Regions from separate parts of the Tissierella carlieri genome, predicted to be linked through region 2. Evidence: riboswitches for the same ligand, from Rfam matches in the RefSeq annotation. Region 2 holds a riboswitch; the other holds the start of a gene.
The links. A riboswitch is a leader RNA that binds a small molecule or an ion and turns the genes downstream of it on or off. The one in region 2 is predicted to bind thiamine pyrophosphate.
Positions count from the first base shown of each region.

Region 1: it holds a riboswitch for thiamine pyrophosphate, as region 2 does, so the genes downstream of both, thiD (bifunctional hydroxymethylpyrimidine kinase/phosphomethylpyrimidine kinase) here and thiT (energy-coupled thiamine transporter ThiT) in region 2, are expected to answer to the same signal.

Region 1 covers NZ_JAHLOH010000050.1:47,572-54,974, forward strand. The annotation lists gene cytX (putative hydroxymethylpyrimidine transporter CytX) at 1-492, opposite strand, end outside; gene thiD (bifunctional hydroxymethylpyrimidine kinase/phosphomethylpyrimidine kinase) at 492-1,313, opposite strand; TPP riboswitch at 1,393-1,491, opposite strand; TPP riboswitch at 1,579-1,677, opposite strand; TPP riboswitch at 1,764-1,862, opposite strand; gene KQI38_RS18425 (aminotransferase-like domain-containing protein) at 1,949-3,298, opposite strand; gene KQI38_RS18430 (aminotransferase class III-fold pyridoxal phosphate-dependent enzyme) at 3,419-4,645, shown strand; gene KQI38_RS18435 (GNAT family N-acetyltransferase) at 4,694-5,104, shown strand; gene KQI38_RS18440 (MATE family efflux transporter) at 5,399-6,730, opposite strand; gene KQI38_RS18445 (MerR family transcriptional regulator) at 6,816-7,403, shown strand, end outside.
Region 2 covers NZ_JAHLOH010000053.1:73,139-80,541, reverse strand. The annotation lists gene recG (ATP-dependent DNA helicase RecG) at 1-705, opposite strand, end outside; gene KQI38_RS19390 (DAK2 domain-containing protein) at 762-2,408, opposite strand; gene KQI38_RS19385 (Asp23/Gls24 family envelope stress response protein) at 2,427-2,783, opposite strand; gene rpmB (50S ribosomal protein L28) at 2,996-3,187, shown strand; gene KQI38_RS19375 (hypothetical protein) at 3,229-3,399, opposite strand; gene KQI38_RS19370 (thiamine diphosphokinase) at 3,486-4,121, opposite strand; gene thiT (energy-coupled thiamine transporter ThiT) at 4,291-4,839, opposite strand; TPP riboswitch at 4,897-4,996, opposite strand; gene rpe (ribulose-phosphate 3-epimerase) at 5,035-5,682, opposite strand; gene rsgA (ribosome small subunit-dependent GTPase A) at 5,684-6,559, opposite strand; gene pknB (Stk1 family PASTA domain-containing Ser/Thr kinase) at 6,569-7,403, opposite strand, start outside.

The sequences.
Region 1 (7,403 bases), on a different contig from region 2:
AAAACCAAGAATAATTGTAAATATAAACAAGACCGTCATCACTACAGTATTTAATTTTGACAGATTTTTAATACTAATTACTACCCAAATACAAATAAGTAATCCAATAACCATACACCATAACCTTTCATTCTGATAGCCCCAAAGATGATTTGTAATTCCATCAAATGCTTTTGCTCCGTTAATAATCATAATTGCAGTCCAACCAAGAAGCTGTAATATATTAATCCACGAAAACCCAAATGAACCATATTTACCAAAAGAAATGCGAACAGATTCAGCAGCAGAAAGGCCAGTTTTTGCACCAATCAGCCCCGCTGGAAAAAGAATAGCTCCTCCAATTACATGACCAATAATAATAGCCCAAATACCTTGGGCTAGTCCCAAAGGAGCAAGCAAGGCTCCTGTCATAATTTCAGCAATAGATACTGCTGCACCAAACCATAATAATATTTGACTAAAGGTAGACACCTGTTGATTTTCATTTTTCATTATAAATCTCCTTTACTTTCCTTAATATTCAAACCATTTTTATATAGGTCATAAAAATGATGTGTTGGTCCATTACCCTTACCAATGTTTAACGAATGTTCAATTGCTGTAGTAATATATTTTTTAGCCTGCTTTACAGCAATAGGCATAGTCATACCAAGTGCAAGATTGGAAGCAATAGCCGAAGAGAAAGTACAACCTGTTCCATGAGTATTTTTTGTATTTATACGCTGAGTTTCAAAATAATAGAACTCTTTACCGTCATATAAAATATCCAGTGCATCTCCAATAGCATGACCACCTTTAACAAGAACATTTTTACACCCCATATCATAAATAAGCTTTGCTGCTATTTTCATATCTTCTGTACTGCTTATCTTAATATTTGATATCTTCTCAGCCTCTGGGATATTAGGTGTAAGTAAATCAGCATAAGGTAGTACAACCTTGATCAACGTATCTATGGAATCGGGGTCCATAAGTGGGCAACCATTTTTCGCATACATTACAGGATCAATTACAACATTACACGGCTTATATTGCTCCAGTTTTCTTGCTACTGCCTCCATACAAAGTTGTGTAGACAGCATACCAATTTTCACAGCGTCAACCTCAATATCCTCAAATACTGCATCAATCTGCTTCTCAATCATATCTGGAGTAATATTTTGTATATCGATAACACGGCTCGTATTTTCTGCTACTACTGAAACAATGACACTCATTCCAAACACCCCATGTGCAGAAAACGTCTTTAAATCTGCTTGTATCCCAGCACCTCCACTACAATCTGATCCAGCAATACTAAGTACCTTTTTCATTGAAATTCCTCCCTTTGTTCTTTATATATAATAAATTAGGGTACTTCTCTACACGGAGAAGCACCCTAATCAAATACAATAATGTAAGTGATTTGCTTCCCTACGTTGGTATTAACCAACAGGTTCAAAGGGTCAGGTTTTACCTTCTCAACTATTTATAGTCCCCCCGCAAATGTTAATTATATTCATTTTTATACTTAATAACTCTATTTTAAATAATAATAGGGTACTTCTCTACACGGAGAAGCACCCTAATCAAATACAATAATGTAATTGATTTGCTTCCCTACGTTGGTATTAACCAACAGGTTCAAAGGGTCAGGTTTTACCTTCTCAACTATTTATAGTTCCCCCGCAAATATTAATTATATCAATTTTTATACTTAATAACTCTATCTAAATAATAATAGGGTACTTCTCTATACGGAGAAGCACCCTAATCAAATACAATAATGTAAGTGATTTGCTTCCCTACGTCGGTATTAGCCAACAGGTTCAAAGGGTCAGGTTTTACCTTCTCAACTATTTATAGTCCCCCCACAAATATTAACTATATTGATTATATCCCATAGTAATAACATAATCAAGCTACAAAAGTATAATTTTTTCTTTAGCTTTTATAAATACTATTATTTTTATTCAGCTTTCATAACTGAAATTATAGTAGCCAAAGCATCTATACTTTCTTGTGGAACACCAGATATGCAAATCCTTATGTAGTTATAATTCCTCTGATTCTTCTCTTTAGACCATTTTTCTGGAAAGAATTCTAATGCTGCTTTTACAAGAATCCCATGATGTTCAAGTTTCTTTTCAAATTCTACAGCCTCTATATTCTCAGGCAGATAGAGCCATATGAATATTCCATGTTCTGGAACATACCAACTGAAACCTAACGGGCTTAATGATTTAACGATTTTAGCTGCCTTCTTAAGTTTAGTTTCATAAGATTTTTTGACTTTTTTAATATGTTTTTCGTACATTCCTGATTTTATAAAAATATCCAGTGCTGCTTGTGGAATTTTTGATGTATTCAAGTCACTAATATGCTTAATATTAATCACTTCCTCAATCATGGATTCTGGAAGTACTGCTGCTCCCATCCTTATTCCAGGCATGAAAGCCTTTGAAAAGCTTCGTATATAAATAGTACGTTTGCTTATATCATAATAATGTATTGACATAGAACCTTTTCTTGAGCCTAAATCTGCTAAATAGTCATCTTCTATAATAAGCACATTATATTTATAAGAGAGTTCGGCAATTTTCTGCTTGTCTTTTTCAGAAAGAGTATAACCGGTAGGATTATGATGTCTTGGTATAACATAGAAGGCAGTAATTTCACCTGACTTAAATATTATTTCCATTTCTTTATAGTCAAAACCATCAACTCTCCTTTCAATTCCTATAATATCAATACCTAAATGATCTGCCAATTTTAAAGCAAGACTGTATGTAGGAGATTCAACAAGTAATTTACCTTTACTTTTCCCAAATAGATATTGAAATACTAACCCTATAGCTTGTTGGGCTCCATTGGTAATTATTATCCTTTCAGCAGCAGTATATATTCCGTCCTTCTCAAATTCATACTTTAATGTATCCCTTAAAGAAGATAGTCCACCACTAGATTCATATTCAAACAATGTATTTTTATACATATCAACTGCCTTATTCATTACATGAGTGAATTCTCTATATGGAATAAGTTTTTCATCTGGCTTAACTGTCCTAAAATCCACCTCTTCCTGCACCACCTTTAACCTTTCTTCTGAATCAATCAAGTAAAAACCTCCGCGAGGAATACTATATACCTTATGCTCCCTTTCCAATTCGTTATATGCTTTATTTACAGTTATTTTATTTATAGAAAGGTATGAAGATACTTCTCTGCAACTTGGAAGCCGCTGACCATTTTTTATTTTCCCATCCTTAATTTCTCTAAATATAAAATCCTTAACCATCTCAACTTTACTTTTTTTCATCATTTTTCACCTCTACACCATATTTTGTAATAGTACAGAATGAATTTTACATAATTGAACTACTATATTTTTCATTATATACTTAACCTAAAATAATTCAATATATTGGAGGTAATAAAGGTGGATGAACTATACAAAGATAGATGCATGAAAATGTTTGCAAGTCCAGATACTTCCATAACAGTCATGGAAGCTTTAGGTACTCGAATCAAAACTAAAGAATATGGAGAACTGATTGATTTTGAATCAGGATGTTGGGCTGCTGTCCTAGGTCACAGCAAGAAAGAAGTCGTGGAGACTATAGTTGAAAATGCGGGACATTTATTTCATACTCATCAATATTTTGATACAGAACACCCAGGGGCCTTAGTAAAAGAACTTACTGAAGCGTCTAAACTTAATGGAAACTATAAAGGCACCTTTATGTCATCGGGAAGTGAGGCTGTTTCTCTAGCTGTTTTACTGGCTGAACTTGTTACTGGTAGACTAAAGAAACTCTCCTTATCAATTTCTTATCTTGGTACATCTCCAGAACTGAGAATGCCTAGAAACCTTAATCAATGGGTAGATCTAGATGTATATGAATGCCTCAACTGTACAAAAGATTCCAACTGCGAAAAATGTGGTAAGTATAATCATATAGATTTCTCACATATGGCTGCATTTGTTTTTGAATCTGGAAATTCAGGGGGTCTTGTCCTATGTCCACCAGATAAGCTAATCACATTTTTAGTTAAAAATATTAGAAATTCAGGAGGCTTTGTTATAGCAAATGAAGTTACGACAGGCTTCGGCAGAACTGGTAAATGGTTTGGATTTCAACACTATAAGGTCTTTGACTGTGAATCAAGTTCTCCTGATTTTATTGCAGTGGGTAAAGGTCTTGGAAACGGCTATCCTATAAGCGGCTTGCTGGTTCATTCAGAGTTGGCAGAGATAGTAGAGTCAATAGATTTTAGATACGTTCAATCCCATACGGACGACCCTCTAGGTTGTATGGTAGCAAGGAAAGTAATTGAAGTCATGTTAAATGAAAATCTCGTTGAATACGGAAATAAAATAGGAGAATATTTTCGTCATAAACTAGCTGAAATAGGTGAACGTACAGGTGGAATAATGGAAGTACGTGGAAGAGGAATGATGAACGTTGCGGTTCTTGATAAAAGACATAAAGCATCAGAAGTATTTAAAGTCCTTCTCGAAAGAGGTTTTTTCATTGGATATTCAGATGTTTATAATTATCTACATTTCTATGCTCCATTAATAATTAAAAGTGAAGAAATCGATAACTTATGCAATTCTCTTGAACTTATTCTAGAATCTGATTCAACTATAAAATTTAAATAACCTATCTGCTATTAGGTAAATTATCATTAAAATTATGGAGGTAATAAAATGAACAACTTTGAATATTATATCTCTACAGATAAGTCAAAATTAAATATTGAATCAGTAAAATCATTATTAAAACAATCTTATTGGGCTAATGACAGAACTGAAGAAACAATATTTAAATCTATTGAAAATTCGATCTGTTATGGAGTATACCAGAATGGCAAATTAGTTGGATTTGGTAGAGTGGTTACAGATTACTCTACAGTTTATTGGATTTGTGACATAATAGTTGACATAAATCATCGAAACAATGGTTTAGGAAAAAAACTGATGGAAAATATTATGACAACTAAAGAATTAGAAGGATTGCTAGGTATTCTAGCGACTCAAGACGCCCACGGATTATATGAGCAATATGGTTTTACTAGGGAATCCCATAAGTTTATGATGAAAAAAAGAACTAGGCTGTAAAAACTTGAAATTCGATTCTCATTAATTTTTACGAATATAGAATCATAATTATATCAGAAGTTTGATAGTTAGAGTATTATTCATAAATCAAATATAGTTTCAAATGTTCAAATAAAATAAAAAATTATAATAATGGTTATGTACATTCTCTTTTAAAATCGAATCAAGGGAAGTCAAAAGACTTCCCTTGAAAATACATATATTTTTAATATCCCTCTAAGTCATAATCTATTTGTAGCCCCTAACTCCATGACTTACGTTACCATAAATAAAATCTTTATATTACTCTAATATTTAAGCATAATGATAATCTTTTCTAAAAACAGCCAAATATATAATACACATTATCATAGCCAAGAATTCAGCTATGGTCATAGCGTACCATACACCCTCTACACCCCAAATTAATGGCAATATAATAAGTCCTGCTGTAATAAATACGAAAGTTCTCATAAAAGAAACAATTGCTGAAACCCTACCATTTGAAAATGCAGTAAACATAGCCGATGTAAATATGTTTATTCCTGCAAAGAGAAAATTGATACTAAAAATATAAAATTTTTCTATAGTAATATTATATACTACACTGTTTTTAGGAACAAACAGTTGAACGAGTAATGGTGCAGATAACGCCGCAACAGCATAGGATATAATCGAGCTTGCCACAATGAAAGTTATACAGTATCGAAAAATCTTTTTAATTTGTATTATATTTTGGCTTCCATAATTAAAACTAATAACTGGAGCTACACCCATTGAAAATCCCATAAATACAGCATTTAATAAGAATTGAGCATATAACATAATAGTAATTGCTGCAACACCATTTTCTCCTAAATACTTCATCATTATTATATTATATAAAAAGGTAACCACAGCAAGTGCAATATTGCTCACCATTTCAGATGAACCGTTAAAGCAGCTGTCCCATAGAACTTTTTTATCTAGCTTTGGTTTTACAAAATATAATGTTCCCTTTCTGAGGAAAGTAAAATAGAGTACCCCAAAAACAGCTGGAATTGTAATACCGATTCCAGTAGCAATTGCAGCACCTACAATACCCATTTGCATTGGAACAATAAAGATATAATCAAGTACAATGTTTGTACAACCACCAACAATAGTCATTATAAGTCCAAGCTCAGGTTTTCCAGCAGTAACAAAAAAACATTGAAACAGCATTTGAAGTATGGCAAGGGGAGTAAAAAATAAAAATGTTCTCCCATAGTCAAGGCATAGCTGAAGTACTACTTCATTGGCTCCTAATAAAACTACTAGGGGTTTAATAAAAGCAATACCTAATACCAAAATAATCAAACCTATCATAACACCAACTAAAACAATCAAACTAAAGTTTTCTCTTGCAGCTTGACTTTCCCCTTCTCCCATTTTTTTAGCAATCACTGCACTTCCTCCCGTAGCAAACATGAGCCCTATGGCAATAATTACATTATAAATTGGATATACAATATTAACTGCTGATAATGCTGTTGTTCCAACAAAACGAGATACAAATAATCCATCAACAATTGTATACAATGACATAAAAACTATCATCACTATAGTTGGAAGGGCAAATTTAAAAAGTGAATAGAAATTAAATTCCTTATCTATCGAATTTTTCATGGTGATTTCCTCCTATTGATAATTTATATAACATTGATTATAATAAAGTATAGTGTTACCCGATAGTCAAGAGGAGATTTTATTTATGAATAAAAACTTACAAAATTACTTTACAACTGGAGAATTTGCAAAAATTGTAGGTGTTACAAAACATACTTTATTCCATTATGACCAAATAGGCATATTTTCTCCAGAACTAAAAGGACAAAATGAATATAGATATTATTCTGTTTTTCAAGTTGAACCTTTCTATGTCATATCTGCATTAAAAGAATTGGGAATGCCATTGAAAGAAATTAAAGCTTATTTAGATATACGGGGACCAGAAAAACTTATTGATTTATTAAATAAACAGGAAGATGAAATTGACAAAAAAATTGATCGGCTTCTTGCCATGAAGGAATTAATTTCACAAAAATCACAGCTTACTAAATCTCTATTTAATGCAGATACAAAAAATATTTCTATATCCGAAGAAAAGGAAGAGTTATTGCTTTTGACACCTACTCTACCATGGACAGGAGAACGCAGTGTATTCATATCCTTTGCAAATCACATAAAATCTTGTATAGAAAATAATATCTTTATCCCTTATTCTGTGGGTCAGATGATTAATAGTTCAAATATTCTTGAAATGGATTTTAATGCCTATGATTATTTCTACACAAAGGTT
Region 2 (7,403 bases):
TTTATTATTTGTAAAATTTCTATTTTTAATAATAAAAAGTCCCATTTGTAAAGTTAAAAGTTCTTGGAATGAAAGTCTCTTTCTAGCCTTTTCCAATAGTACACTATTCATAGGAAAATGAACATTTATGATAGCATCCTTTATATCCATAAGATCATATTTATCTATTATTTCCTGTGGTAAAAATTCTCTAATCTGATCTATATATTCCTTGATAGAATAATCTATTATCTTCATAATCTCGTTATTAGTTAATCCTTCAGTTAAGGAATATATAGGAGTTATTCGACCTACCTTATTCATAGTTCCTGATTTCTCAAAAACAGGACTCATTATTTGAATCTCCATACCTACCTTATTTATTTTACCGTTTACTATTATTTTTTCACCAACTATAAATTTATCTTTTAAATATTCTTGATTGAACCACACTAAATAAGCATTATGAGAACTATCTTTGACGGGAATTTTTATAATAGATAAATTTCTTCTAGGTCTAAGTATATTGGCTTTACCAATTATTTCAACCTCTAAACTTACTTTTTCACCTATCATACATTCTCTCAAAGTCTTAAATTTTGATCTATCGTCATAATCCCTAGGTATAAAATACATTAAGTCTTCTACAGTATTTATATTTAATTTTCTTAATCTAGAAGCTCTTTTGGGACCTACACCTTTTAAATATTGAATATTTACTGCCATATATGATCCCTCCAAAATTAATCATATTAAAAAACCCCACCAAAGGGCAGGGTAAATTATTCTACAGAAAATATATAGTAGTATATAGGCTGACCACCAAATATTAATTCTATATCTATATCATTATACGCACTAGATAAATAATTTTCTAAATCCTCAGCTAACTCTTCAGTTAAGTCACTTCCGTATAATATTGTAATTAGTGAAGTATCCTCGTCAACCATATTATCAAGTAGTTTTATAGCAACTTCATTTATCTCCTTACCATTTGCTATTATATCGCCTTCAGCAATTCCAATAATATCATCTTTATATATTTTTGTATTATTAAATTCTGTATCCCTAACAGAATAAGTAACTTGACCTGTTTTAACGTAAGCTATGGACTCTTTCATACTTTCTGTATTTTCATCTACAGATTTAGACTCATCGAAAGCTAGTAATGCAGCAATCCCCTGAGGTATAGTCTTAGAAGGAATAACTATAATATTTCTAGAACTAAGTTCCTTGGTTTGTTCTGCTGTTAAAATAATATTGCTATTGTTAGGAAGTATAAATACATTTTTACCTGAAGTATTATCAATGGCCTTAAGTATATCCTCTGTACTTGGATTCATTGTTTGCCCACCAGAGACTAAATAATCTACATTAAGTCCCTTAAATACTTCATCAATTCCCTCCCCAATGGATATTGCTACAAAGGAATATTCCTTTTCAAAATCATTATTTTCTACATTATTAGACTTAGATAATTCCGATTTTAATAAAATCTCCTCATGTTGATATCTCATATTATCAATTTTTATATCTGTCAGTTCTCCAATACTAAGAGCTTTCTCAAGTACTATTCCAGGGTTATTTGTATGAACATGTACCTTTATTAGACCTTCCCCACCTACTACAAGTAGTGAATCGCCTTGTAATGATAATTCATCTCTAAATAAATCAATGTCCTCATATTTAGTATTAATTATAAATTCTGTACAATAACCGTATTTAATATCATCAGTATCTATATGTTCATGGTGGATATATTCCTTTTGTTCCACCTTCTTCTTTTCTGGGGTCTTAACTTCGATTTTATCAATACCTGCTAAAGCATTATATGCACCTGTCAATACATAAATTAAACCTTTGCCTCCAGCATCCACAACCCCTGCTTGCTTTAAAACTGGAAGCATTTCTGGAGTTTTATTTAAAATTATTTCTCCATGATTTATTACTTTTTTAAGAAAAACTAAAATATCTCTCTCTTCTTTACAAATAGAAATAGCATATTCTCCACACTCTCTAGCTACTGTTAATATAGTCCCTTCTGTTGGCTTCATAACAGCTTTATATGCTGTATCAGCAGCCTGTTTAAAAGCCTCAGCAAGTGTTCTAACATCAGCAGTATCTTTTCCATTTAAACCATTTGCGAATCCACGAAAAAGCTGTGATAAAATAACACCTGAATTACCCCTAGCCCCCATTAATGATCCATGTGAAGTGGCTAATGCTATTTTAGAAACACTATCTTCATGAAGGTTAAGTCCTTGCTTTATAGCAGAATTTACTGTAAGCGACATATTTGTACCTGTATCTCCATCAGGAACAGGAAAAACATTTAAGGAGTTTACCTCCTCTTTATTATCTTCTAGGAACTTTGCTGCACCAGCTAAAGCTTTTTTAAGCATTGCCCCATCTAGAATTTCAATTTTCAATTATAGTACCTCCTCAAACTACTTTTCAACTCTTATTCCTTGTACATGTACATTTATTTTGTCTATTTTTAGACCAGTTAAATTTTCAACATTAAACTTAACCCTATCAATTATATTCTCAGCAACTACAGAAATCCTTACACCATATTCCAATATAACATGTAAGTCAATAGTCAATTTATCATCCTTTGTATATACCTTTATACCTTTAGATAAATAGTCCCATTTCAATAACTCAAATAATCCATCTGTCGCATTCTTTGAAGCCATACCCACTATACCATAACTCTCCATTGCAGATATTCCTGCAAGAGTGGCTATGACATTGTCATCTATACTAATTGCTCCATATTCTGTATTGGTCTTGGCTGGCATGTATAATCGCCTCCTTCTTTTCAATATACCATATTCTATATTTTACCCTAAATGTAAAAATAGTTCAACTAAATCCTATGATTATAATAAGATAATAATACATTTTGGTTGCATTTTTACTAATTATTATGTTAGAATATAATGTGTTATTATTGAAATGTAGAAAATATACTTTAAAGTATTTTCAGTAGTAGATTAAGGAGGTGTTTTTCATGGCGAAAGTTTGTGAAGTATGTGGAAAGGGAAAAGTATTTGGTAACAAAGTTACTTTCTCAAATAAAAAGAGTTCAAGAAGTTGGTCACCTAACATTAGATCAGTTAGAGCTGTAGTTAATGGTGGAACAAAAAAAGTTAATGTATGTACTAGATGTTTAAGATCTGGATATGTTGAAAGAGCACTATAATTATGTAATAAAATAAGGCTTCCATATAAAAATGGTAAGCCTTATTTTATTTTTAGGATCAATGCTCCCATTATAAGTAATCCGATTCCAATTAATATTAGAAGTACTTCTATAGGTATAAACTTAATAATTATTAAAAAACCAACTGCAGCTAAAGTTATACCTATTATTTTTCTCATTTTTTGTATATACCTATAGTAAAACCTCTTCATAATCAACACCCCTATAATACTTTATTATATTGTATTCAAACATTAAAGAAATAGTTACAAAAAGCTTAGGATAATTATCCTAAGCTTTAATCTTTTGAAATAAATACTAATGCTTTTCCTCTATGAATTTCAATTATTCCAATATCATCAATAATTTTGTTACTGATTCCGTGGGTAGATCCAAATTTAATAAATTCTCTATCTAAATTATAGAAAAAACCCTTTAAAGATATAATTATTCCCTCTTCTACTATTGGTACAATAGAGATATATTTATCCTCTAAATACTGTAATTCCATATAGTTGTCTATTAAATAGATAATATTATTATCATCTATGATTTTTCCCTTAATTCCTTTATCATGTAAAGTATTTAGCAAAAATATATTTGCCATGGTATGGTCTTGTCTAGTTCCTGTCACTCCCATTAGTATAATTTCCTTATACTCTTTATCTATTAAATATTCCATAGCAAGGGCAGTATCAGTTGCATCTTTAATAGATGAATACTTTTCCACAGTTATATTGTTATCTTTTATATAATTTAATGCAGATTCGCTAATAGAGTCTAAATCGCCCATTACTAAATTAGGCTTTTTATTGATTTTTGCAAGATGATTCATTCCTCCATCTGCACATATAATAAAATCAGATTCCTTAACTACTAACTCTAATATACTATAATCTGTAATAGTCCCACTTGAAATGATTAACCCTTTCATTTACATCATCCTTTTTTATAACGAATAGGAAAGTTCTACGTTAATAGTATAGTATTAAGAACTTTCCGTCAATGAATTTTAAGCAAATTGTCCAAATCTTTGATTTTGTGCAAGTAACCTATGCAGTGACCAAGAAAAACTTCTGCTAATTTTCATTTAGAAGTTTTTCTTATTTTGCTTTTATTGCCTTATTTAATGGTTTCCAAATAATTGCGATTACAATACAAGAAATAATTAATTCTGGAACTAAATAATAAGCATTATATTCAATTGAATAAATCCAAGGATTTTTATCTCCAGCATATTCAGCAAAAAAAACTACACCTGATAAAACATGTGATATCATTCTTCCCAATATCCCTATAAATACAGCTAAAAAAACATTTAAATATCCTTTAAAAGAATTCTTGTCCTTTATATAATATGCAATTCCAGCTAAACCTAGCAAACCAAAAGCTAGCGGATAGTCTAACACAAATTGAATTGGATGATAGAAATAAGGTTTTAAGATAAATTGTAATATACCATAAGTACTTCCTATGGCTAATCCCGGTATTAAACCCCAACGAATGGCAAATAAAATAATTGGAATCATACTTCCAGCAGTAACTGATCCTCCCATAGGTGCCTCATAGACTTTAATATAACTTAGTATAGTAGCTAGAGCAATCATCATACCACCTTCTGTCAACATCTTTACATCCCATCTTTTCACCATAAAAACTCTCCTCCTTTAAATTAATAAACCCATTACCAACGTAGGCAATGGGTATTTAAAGGCTAATACACACTTCCCTACGCTAGCATTACCTAGGTCAGGTCATAAGGGTCGGGATAAATCCACTCTCAGCCAATTGGCTCCCCTAGTGTTAATCTTCTTCAATTAATTCTATTATAGCATATAATTATTAATTTACAACTGTTTAAATTGTCTAGTTCTATGTTCTATATCTTCTGCTCCAAATACATCTGAACCTGCTACTAATAAATCAGCACCACAATTTAAGATTTCCTTGGCATTATCTAATTTCACTCCACCATCTACTTCAACAATAATATTTAGTTCTCTTTCATCAATTATTTTTCTTAGTCTTTTTATTTTTCCCTTCATAGACTCAATGAAGGATTGTCCCCCAAACCCTGGATTCACTGTCATAATAAGAACTAAATCTAAATCCCCTAAAACATACTCTATAGACTCTAATGGTGTAGCAGGGTTTAGTGATACGCCTGCCATGATGCCATAGGATTTTATCTCCTGTATAGTTCTATGAAGATGAGTAGTTGCCTCTTGATGTACAGTTATTAAATCAGCACCTGCATCAACAAAATCCTTAATATACCTTTCAGGTTTATCTATCATTAAATGTACATCAAAAGGGATTTTAGTAATTTTCCTCAGTTTCTTTATTACTGGAGGTCCAAAGGTAATATTAGGTACATAGATACCATCCATTACATCTAAATGAAGATAATCGGCACCACCATTTTCTATTTTCTTTATTTCATCCTGTAAATTAGCAAAATCTGCTGAAAGTAATGAAGGCGCAATTTTAGCCATATTAGTACCTCCTAATGTTTTTTATTTCTTCAAGGAAAAGTAAATAATTTTCGTATCTCTCCTTAGCAATATTTCCTTCTTCTACTTGTTTCTTCACTTCACAATCTGGTTCATTTCCATGTAAGCAACTAATAAATCTGCAATTTTCTCCATATTTATATATTTCTTTAAAATAATTTTTTAATTGAATCTCTTCTTCAATAAAATCTATATTTAAAGAACTAAAACCTGGAGAATCAAGAACAAAGGCATTATCGTGTAATTCTAAAAGTTCAACATGTCTAGTAGTATGTTTACCTCTTTTAGTCTTAGTGCTTACATCACCAGTCTCCAGCTTGAAATTCCTATTAACTGCATTTAATAGAGATGATTTTCCAGCACCTGAAGGACCAGCAAATACTGATATATTATTATCTAATGCAATTTTTAATTCATCAATACCAATTCCCGTTAGTACGCTAGTATTTATCACTCTATATCCTATATTTTCATAAATAGTTTTCAGTTCTAATGCCTTCTCTGGCATTAAATCAGACTTATTTATACAAATCATAATTTCCAGTTTTTCATGCTCAGCCATTATAAGAAATCTATCTAATAGCCAAGTATTAACATCTGGCTTTTTTATGCTCATGACTATTATAGCTTGAGTAATATTTGCTACTGGTGGCCTTAAGAGCTGAGATGTTCTTGGATATATTTCTTCAATATATCCTGTATTATCTTCATCGCTTATCCTAATCTTTACTTTATCTCCTACGAGAGGAGTTAAGTTCTCCTCTCGAAATATACCTCTTGCCCTACACTCTACTATACCAGATTCTGTTTTTACATAGTAAAATCCACCAATGCCTTTTATTATTATCCCATTTACCATAAAAGCCCCCTATTCATCCTTAGTTATAGTCCTTTGATGCACAAGTGTATCATTACAGTATACTTCAAATACAGCACCTATTTTACCACTAAATGTTTCATAAACTGATTCTTCAGTAGCCTTATGCTTTTTATTATATACTATATCTGTTATACCATCTTGAGTTCTTAGTATCTTAATTGTGGTCTCTTCTACCTCTGGCAATGGAGTCAATAAGAAGGTTATTGGTCTCTCCTTATTACTAACATCATTTTCTTCTCCATTATTAATAGATTCCTCACTCGGTCCACTACTTATAAATAAATCAACAGCAGTCTTTGTCTCTAACTTTGTTCCTTGTACATAACTTTGCCAAGTTACTTGATCTTTAGCTACAGTTTCACTTGGCTGAGGTGTTATATCCCCAACTTCAAGGCCTAAATCAAGTATTTTCTTTTTAGCTTCTTCAATATTAAGTCCAACTACTTTTATCATATTTACATGCTTTATTTCTTCCCCTTGGCTTACAACTAATTTAATTCTAGTACCTGGTTCTACAGAGCCACTATCTGGATCTTGACTAATCACCACATTTTCAGGTATGGTGTCTGAATGTTCATAGTCTACTTTTGTCTTTAATCCGGCATCGTTAAGAATTTCTTCTGCATCTGCTAAATCCCTATTTACTACATCGAGAACTTTTACAAGATTATCCCCTTCACTTACGGTCACTTCAATAGTATAACCTTTTTTTACCTTAGCATTTTCTTCTTCGTTTTGAGTCATAACTTCACCAGCTTTGAACTCACTACTTTTCTTTCTACCAACAACTTCAAATTTCAAACCTAAATCTTCTATTTCTTTT